Regions from separate parts of the Shewanella sp. FJAT-51649 genome, predicted to be linked through region 1. Evidence: predicted binding sites of a transcription regulator. Region 1 holds the regulator's gene; the other holds the start of a gene.

Region 1 (4,278 bases):
CCAGTCAGGTAGTAGGAACCTATGAAGCAAAATAACATATTACTTGCCGGCCTAATGCTAATCACCAGCATAAGCGCCTTCGCCAAGGTCGGTGACTTACAGCAAGAAGTGAAAATTAAAGCCGTCAGCCAAACTGCGGACATTAAAAACAACCAGATCATTTTCTTCGGTCCGGTTGAAGTCACCCAAGGCTCGATTAAAATCCATGCAGATCAACTACGTGCATTTTCTGCCGAAGGGGAAAACAGCAAGATTTTAGTGGCAACGGGCAACCCTGCGACCTACAGCCAAATTCTCGACGATGGACGCCCAGCTTCGGCGAGCGCCAAAGAAATTCGCTACGAAATGGCGACCCGCACCCTGACCTTGACGGGCTCTGCGACCCTAGACCAAGCGGGTAGCCAAGTTACGGGTAACCTCATCCGTTACGATATTATTCAGCAAAAACTGATCGCTGAGAGCACGGGTAGCGGCGATGATCGCGTGATTACCATTATTCAACCTGACAACTATCAGGAAGAACTCAAGAATCAGCCTGCGGACAAACCTGTGAAAAAACAGGATTCTAAATGACCCAAATCACTTTAAAAGCACAGAATCTCGCTAAGAGTTATAAGAGTCGTCAGGTTGTGAAAGATGTCAGCCTGACGGTCAAAACGGGTCAAGTCGTCGGCCTACTCGGCCCAAACGGCGCGGGTAAAACCACCACCTTTTACATGGTCGTGGGCTTAGTCAAAAGTGATAAAGGCCATATATTTATCGACGATGATGATTTAACTGCCGATCCCATGCACCTGCGCGCTCGCAAAGGCATTGGTTACCTGCCACAGGAAGCCAGTATCTTTCGCAAGCTGACAGTGCACGACAATATCATGGCGGTACTGCAAACCCGTAAAGAGCTCAATCGCGACCAACGCGAAGAAGAGCTGGAACATCTACTCGAAGAGTTCCATATCACCCATATTCGCGATAGCCAAGGCATGTCGTTATCGGGCGGTGAACGTCGCCGCGTCGAAATTGCCCGCGCCTTAGCGGCCAATCCTAAGTTTATTCTGCTCGATGAACCCTTCGCCGGTGTCGACCCGATTTCGGTTATCGATATCAAGAAAATCATCGAACAACTCAAGAGCCGAGGCCTTGGGGTACTGATCACAGACCACAATGTGCGCGAAACATTGGACGTCTGTGAACATGCCTACATTGTCAGTCACGGAAACCTGATTGCCGAAGGAACTCCCGCAGAGATCTTAGACAATCAGCAAGTTAGGGCTGTGTACTTAGGTGAACAATTCAGGCTATAGTTACTTAAACAGAGCCAATTAGCCTTGAATTTTGGCTTATCAGCGCCATCAATATGATAACAAGCGGCCTAAATTCAAAATAATAACGTAGGGATCAGCGGTAACATGAAAGCGTCACTCCAGCTCAAACTGGGTCAACAGTTAACCATGACGCCACAACTTCAACAGGCCATTCGTCTGTTGCAATTGTCGTCATTGGAACTGCAGCAAGAGATCCAGCAAGCCTTAGACTCTAATCCTCTTCTCGAGCTGGAAGAGGAGCAATTCGATGCGCCTACCGAACGTAAGCAAGATATCGCCGATACCGACTTTAGCGAAACGACGGCCCAGCCACAGGAACAAGACAATTCCACCGTGGACATTGCCGAGTCGCTGACCAAAGAATCCCTACCCGAAGAACTGCCCATGGACACCACTTGGGATGAAGTCTTTACCGCATCGCCAAACTCAGGTTCAGGCGCGAGCCGTGAAGATGACATGCCCTTCCAAGGGGAAACTAGTGAAGGCCTGTACGAACATTTAGAATGGCAAAAAAACCTCACGCCCTTCTCTGAAACCGATTTAGCCATCGCCACCGCGATTATTGATGCCATCGACGATCAGGGTTATCTCACTCAAAGTACTGAAGATATCCTCGAAGCTATGGGCAATCCAGAGATAGAACTGGATGAAGTCGAAGCCGTACTCAAGCGCATTCAACACTTCGATCCCGTCGGTGTCGCAGCAAGGGATTTAAGCGAATGTCTGCTTATCCAACTCTCCCACTTTGCGCCGGATACCCCACACCTCGAAAACGCCCGCATGCTGATCAAAGATCATTTAGATCTGATCGCTGCCCGCGACTTTAGGTTGTTGATGCGTAAAACCAAGCTTAAGGAAGATGACCTGCGCGAGAGCATTGCCCTCATCCAAACCTTAAACCCTCGCCCCGGCTTACTCATCACCCCTGTTGATGAAGAATATGTCATCCCCGATGTGTCGGTGTCGAAGAAAAATGGTCGCTGGGTGGTCGAGTTAAACCCAGACTGTATGCCAAAAATCAATGTTAATCAGCAATATGCAGCCATGGCGCGCAGCACTAAAAGCCAAGCCGATAGCCAATTTATCCGCGGGCATCTGCAAGAAGCCAAGTGGTTTATTAAAAGCCTTGAAAGCCGTAACGAAACACTGCTCAAGGTGGCAAACTGCATAGTGCAATATCAACAGGGTTTCTTCGAATACGGTGAAGAAGCCATGAAACCTATGGTCCTAAACGATATCGCCGAGGCGGTAGAGATGCATGAGTCCACCATTTCACGGGTAACCACACAAAAATACATGCATACCCCAAAGGGACTTTTTGAACTAAAATATTTCTTCTCAAGCCACGTCGGGACTGATGATGGCGGTGAGTGCTCATCCACGGCAATCAGAGCCTTCATTAAGAAACTGGTTGCAGCGGAAAACCAGAAAAAACCATTAAGCGATAGCAAGATGGCGCAACTTCTGGCAGAACAGGGAATTAACGTTGCGCGCAGAACCATTGCGAAGTACCGAGAGGCGATGCTTATTCCCCCTTCCAATCAGCGTAAAAGTTTATAGCCTAAAGTGGAAATCGGAGGACGTTTATATGCAAATAAACCTGAGTGGACACCATATCGAGATTACTGAATCGTTACGGGCTTATGTTGAGGAAAAGTTTTCAAAACTTGAACGTCATTTCGAACAGATCAATAATGTGCACGTTGTGCTCAATGTTGAGAAAATGCAACAAATTGCCGAAGCGAGAATCAACCTCACCGGTGGTGAAGTCTTCGCGACTTCAGAGCATGCAGATATGTATGCTGCCATAGACGTCCTGATCGACAAGCTTGATCGTCAGGTTATTAAACACAAAGAGAAGTTAACAAAACACTAGCAATGGAACTTCGTACCATACTGCGGCCGGAATGCACGACCTGCGCCACTCCGGGCAGTAAGAAAAAGGTACTGGAACTTATCAGCGACTTAGCCGCTGCCCAGTACCCCACCCTCTCATCTCAAGAGATCTTCGAAAGCCTAGTGGCGCGCGAAAAGATGGGGAGCACAGGTATAGGTAACGGCATCGCCATTCCACATGGTCGATTAACCGATATAACACAACCCATAGCCATATTGGTGAAATGTGAGGAGCCGATAGCCTTTGATGCTATCGATAAACAACCTGTCGACATTTTATTTGCGCTGCTGGTGCCTGCTGACCAATGTCAACAGCACTTAAGCACTTTGTCCTGCATGGCTGAAAAGCTCAGCGACAAACAAATATTGAAGCAATTGCGCAAGACGCATGATGAAACGGAACTCTATCAGGTAATCACTGGATGAAACTGGTCATAGTGTCAGGGCGCTCAGGCTCAGGCAAATCGGTCGCACTAAGAGTGCTTGAAGATCTCGGCTACTATTGTGTCGATAATCTTCCTTTGCCGCTGATTGGCAGCTTACTCGAACAGCTCAAGGGCAGTAACGATCTCGTCGCCATCAGCGTTGACGTGCGTAACCTGCCGGAGCAAGACAAGGTACTCGTCAAACAGCTCGCCAGCCTGCCAGAGGGCACTGAACTTACCAGCTTCTTCTTAAATTCCAGCGATAAAGTACTGCTAAAGCGCTACAGCGAGACTCGGCGCTTACATCCCTTATCTAAGAGCCGAGTATCACTGCAGGAAGCCATTAAGCTTGAAGGCAAATTGCTCGAGCCACTGTCGCAACAGATGGATCACTACATAGATACCTCGAATCTGAATATCTATGAACTCAGCGACCAAGTACGGCAAATCCTGCTTGGCAGTGTCGATAAGGAACTGGTGATCAACTTCGAGTCCTTCGGTTTTAAGCATGGTATGCCAACCGAAGCCGACTTTATGTTCGATGTGCGCTTTTTACCCAATCCCCATTGGGAACCCGAGCTGCGCCCCCTCACTGGCTTAGATGAACCTGTGGCAGAGTTTTTAAATCGCCAGCC
Region 2 (4,278 bases), 2.4 Mb from region 1:
TCCATCCATTTTTGTTTATTGGCACAATGGACGGCCGCAGGCCTGATGGGGATTGCCACTGTGCGTTACCTCACCAGCATTTTTACTACGTCTAAAAAGGCCATGTGGGGTTTTAGCGGGGCGGCGGTGCTGATGAGCGGCTTGACCTACAGCGGGCTTGTGAGCGTGATAAGTTGTATTGGAACGCTGTTTCAAACCCGCGCCGCCTTTTGTCAGGCGGATAAAAATCTGCGCTTATTGATGATAGTCGGCACCAGTTTTTGGTTGTGCCACAATATCTTAGTTGGCTCGCCCGTGGCGGTGTTGATGGAGGTGCTGTTTATTGGCAGTAATCTGGTGGGATATTACCGCTATTATTTTCGAGGACAATTACGCTAATCCTAATAGAGGCTTAGATACCTGCCACGGCTTCCATATCCAGCTCGATATCGGTACAGCCCTTAGGGCAGAAAATGCCTGCGGCTTGGTCGGCTTTAGCCGTCTCCGGCAAGATGACTTTGAGGGTTTGATTGCAGCTTGGACATTGCACTGGCTTGCCTTTAAAGACCCGTTTAATCAGGTTTTTCTGTTCATTAAACGAGTTTGCAGTGCTTTGGTTTAACACCGCAAAAGGGCTAGTCGATGCATTGGTCATAGGCAATCAGATCCTTAAAGGTACGGTTATATGTTGGCTATGTATTTAGCGGAAAGAATTATAGCCTGATTGGGAACGGGAATGAAAAGTCTAAATCATATATATCAGCATGTGTCCACTTGCTGAACTTAGGCTGACTAAAAGCAAAAATAAGCGGTTTTGACCTTGTCGGAAGGGGGATTTTTTGATGCTATCAGCAAGGCGGATTTTATCATAAGAGTGAAATATGCCGCGACTAGGATATTGGGGGAGATAATGAGTATGTTTGTTAAATTAACGATAGCGGCGACTGTCCTTGTGCTCAGTATTCTTGCCGCGGGCATTTATCGTTTTAACATGACCAATGATGATATTTACATGGTCATGGAAGATGGCCAAGTGCTGCAATACGATGAGGCCATGGCACAGGCCGATGCTAAGGCAAAAGCCAAAGAGGCGGCATTATCTTCCAGTGAAGATGCCATCGAATCTGTGGTGCCAAGCGAGGTCCAACCGGTGGCGAACGCCTCCGAGGTGATGCTGAAACTCTTCAGCTTAAATACGGCCAATCACTTTGAAGTGAAGCTGCCCGATAGCCAACTACCCGTGGTATTGACGCACTTTATTAAAATCAAGCAAACGGAATTTGCGTTGGGGGATTATCAACAAGGTGATGAAAAGGGCAGGGTATTGCTAGATTATATGCGGATCACACCGCTTAATTTTGACCCCGCATTAGAGCCTGATACCCAAAGCGATGCACCATTGCAGGACGATCCTAAGCAGCAAACCATGCCCTTTGTGGCGCCTTATATCGTCACGAACCAAGGTTCGGGGGTATTTTGGTACCTTGGCTTGTTTAGCTTAGATTATGCTCAAAATCGATTAGTGCACTTAGGCAGTGTGTTTATTGGTGATCGCATCGAAGTCGATAGTATTGAACCCGTGTATCCCTTTGAAGCGCCGTTTAAAGTCGCCATTACCTACCGCGATAGGGTGGCTGACCAACCTATGGTCGAGGAGCCTAACGTGGCTAAAACCCTTGAGGTCGGTGTGAGTGAAACGGAAATTAAAGCACTGAATTAGGTTTATATCTGGGCTTATGCTAAGTTAATTTTACCTCAGCTACGGCTGAGGTATTTATTTCACCTAGCGGCTGGGAAAGCTAAGGTTTTGACATAAAGCATAAAATTAAAACAAGGAGCGTGTCATGGAAATGACCAAAGTCACGGGCAAATTTGATGTTAAGCTCAATCCCGAGAGTGCCTATGCCACAGGTGTGGGGGGCGTGAACTTGGGCAGAATGACCTTAGATAAAAGCTTTTATGGTGAGCTAGAAGCTCGCAGCCAAGGCGAAATGCTCAGTGCCATGACAGCGGTAAAAGGCTCGGCAGGTTACGTGGCGATAGAGCAAGTCGTGGGAAAACTGTGCGGCAGACAGGGCAGTTTTGTGCTGCAACATTTTGGCATTATGACCGATGGGCAAAATCGCTTGCACCTTGAGGTTGTCCCCCATTCTGGCGCGGGTGAGCTCACAGGGCTATATGGCACTATGGCGATAAGCATCGAAAATGGTCAACATTTTTATGAATTTAGCTTCTGCATCGAACAGGAAGCCGAAGCCTAAGGCATGATTAACATGACATCGTGCCGATAAAACAAAACCAGCCGAAGCTGGTTTTGTGGTTTTTGCCCGAGTGACTAATACCAACCGCTGAGTTATCAAGCGCTGAATTAGCAAGGGCTGCATGTCAGGACCATTATGAGGTTTTGACTTTGATTTTATCGACGACCTTTTTCACATCATCGGTATTTTTAGCAATGGTCAGGGCTAATTGACGTTCGGCATCGCTAGCCACTTCACCCTGTAAGGTCACAACGCCATCGGCAACGTCGACGTTAATTTGGGTGCCCGATACGTCGGTCGAGAACAACAGACGGGTTTTCACGACCGTTGCGACCTTAGAGTCGGTTAGGGTCTTCACCATCTCACTGGTGCCTTCGTCTTCATTCATCACGGTTAATTTGTTATCGACCCCTTTTACCCCATCTAAGCTTTTGATGAGTTCAGCGGCGAGCGCCTTATCGACACTGCTCTCCACTTGACCCGTTAAAGTGACATGGCCGTTTTTCACGTCGGTCATAATGTCAAAGGAGTTGAGATTAGTATTGAGCAACAAAGTCGTTTCGGCCTTGCCATCGATCCAAGCATCTTTGGCATCGTCTTTCCAATCCTGTGCGGCGGCCACATTTAAACTGATAGAACCGACAAGTAAGGTGGTTAAAGCTAAAGTTGTCGTGTTTTTCATAATGATATCCTCCGTTGTTATCTCGAAGATACTAAAGCGTGAATCGTGCCAATGTTTTTATATTGCTGATTTTAAATGGAATAAATTTGATTTGTGACGTATTTTAGGAGTTTAGCTTAATCGCCAAATCGGCGCTTTTTACCGACAAAATGTAAATATTACCGAGGGTGATTCAGCGATTGGGCTTAAGTGGGATAAGCACTAAAAACAGCCAGATCACAAGCAACAAAAACGCGGCTCAGTTGGCCGCGTTATTTGGAGGTGTAGGCGCATTTACAGGGCTTGGCAGCGCAGGTGCAAAGTATCCAAATGGATTTGTAGCCAGGCAATATCCTCGGCCAATTGGCTGATTAACCTCGGGTGATTGGCTTTTTTAATTAACTGTTTGAGGTGGCTAAGGCGCTGACGCTCAAGCTCACAGAGCACGACGAGGGCATCGGCAAGTTGTTGTTTGATAAGTAAAGCATCGACATCGGCATAGGGCCGAGTCTGCGATGGCGGCACTGAGTGCGGGCCTAGGTGCGGGCCCATTTGTTGCAATGTTTGGGCGAGCAGTTGCCTAAATCGTGCCTGCATTCCTTGGTACGTCTTGATTTGGGCGATAAAAATGCGTTTTAGGCTGTAGTCATCGACTGAAGTATTGGCCCGAGTATAAAAATCCACGCCGGTTTGCGTCAGCTCGATTAACTCATTAACCAGCTTAATATCGGCGCTCAGCTCGGTCTGATGTTGCGCAACATTAGACGTCATAACGACCTCCTGTGGTAGTTTGGGCTGCTCCGCCGACACGGATTGCCCAAGTTTTTTATGGAAATATCAACTTCATTCAGCTTCTATGCATATTTCGTTCACTTTTTAATGATAAGTTAATGACTTGATTTAACTGATGATATTTATCCATTGTCGCCAGTGGGCTGCTTATTATCGGCAACTCTTACCGTTGAGATTGTTAAAATTTCACGGCTGGCATACAGTGGTGCTTCATTCACAGGGAGTGGCACAAGATGATCCGACCAACGCTTTTCTATCATCTACAGGACTTCGAAACTGAGCAGGCATTAGTGCAGCTCGAGGGCGCGCAGACCTACAACAAGCTACGCAGTACCGATGATTTATCTTGGATTAGTCAGCTGGAGGCCAATCGTATCGATGTGGCGATCATTGAGCTGCCCCTTCTAAGTCGTGAAGATTACTTAGCCTTACTCGAGTCCAGCGCCATTGCGGATGTGGAGTTTATTTTCCTCTCCGACGGCCTGCCGAATCCTCACCTCGATAAACTCTTGTCCAAATACGCGGGCTACCATTTCCGTAAGCCCATCGATATGTCATTGCTGTGCGAAACCTTAGCGGATTTTG

What was found. Region 1 encodes sigma-54, which starts transcription at its own class of promoters, with help from an activator protein. Its sites were predicted from a motif close to GTTGGCACGNNNNTNGNNT; they were not measured.
Region 2: a site for sigma-54 is predicted at 2,957-2,975, ahead of K0H59_RS14385 (BON domain-containing protein). Genes of this name have one in related genera too.

What each region holds. Positions count from the first base shown of each region.
Region 1 is NZ_CP080411.1:772,620-776,897, reverse strand. It holds gene lptC (LPS export ABC transporter periplasmic protein LptC) at 1-35, shown strand, start outside; gene lptA (lipopolysaccharide transport periplasmic protein LptA) at 22-573, shown strand; gene lptB (LPS export ABC transporter ATP-binding protein) at 570-1,301, shown strand; gene K0H59_RS03395 (RNA polymerase factor sigma-54) at 1,407-2,882, shown strand; gene hpf (ribosome hibernation promoting factor) at 2,911-3,198, shown strand; gene ptsN (PTS IIA-like nitrogen regulatory protein PtsN) at 3,201-3,644, shown strand; gene rapZ (RNase adapter RapZ) at 3,641-4,278, shown strand, end outside.
Region 2 is NZ_CP080411.1:3,246,027-3,250,304, reverse strand. It holds gene K0H59_RS14405 (YgjV family protein) at 1-378, shown strand, start outside; gene K0H59_RS14400 (hypothetical protein) at 392-634, opposite strand; gene K0H59_RS14395 (hypothetical protein) at 890-1,699, shown strand; gene K0H59_RS14390 (DUF3224 domain-containing protein) at 1,824-2,240, shown strand; gene K0H59_RS14385 (BON domain-containing protein) at 2,374-2,922, opposite strand; gene K0H59_RS14380 (hypothetical protein) at 3,196-3,672, opposite strand; gene K0H59_RS14375 (sigma-54-dependent Fis family transcriptional regulator) at 3,927-4,278, shown strand, end outside.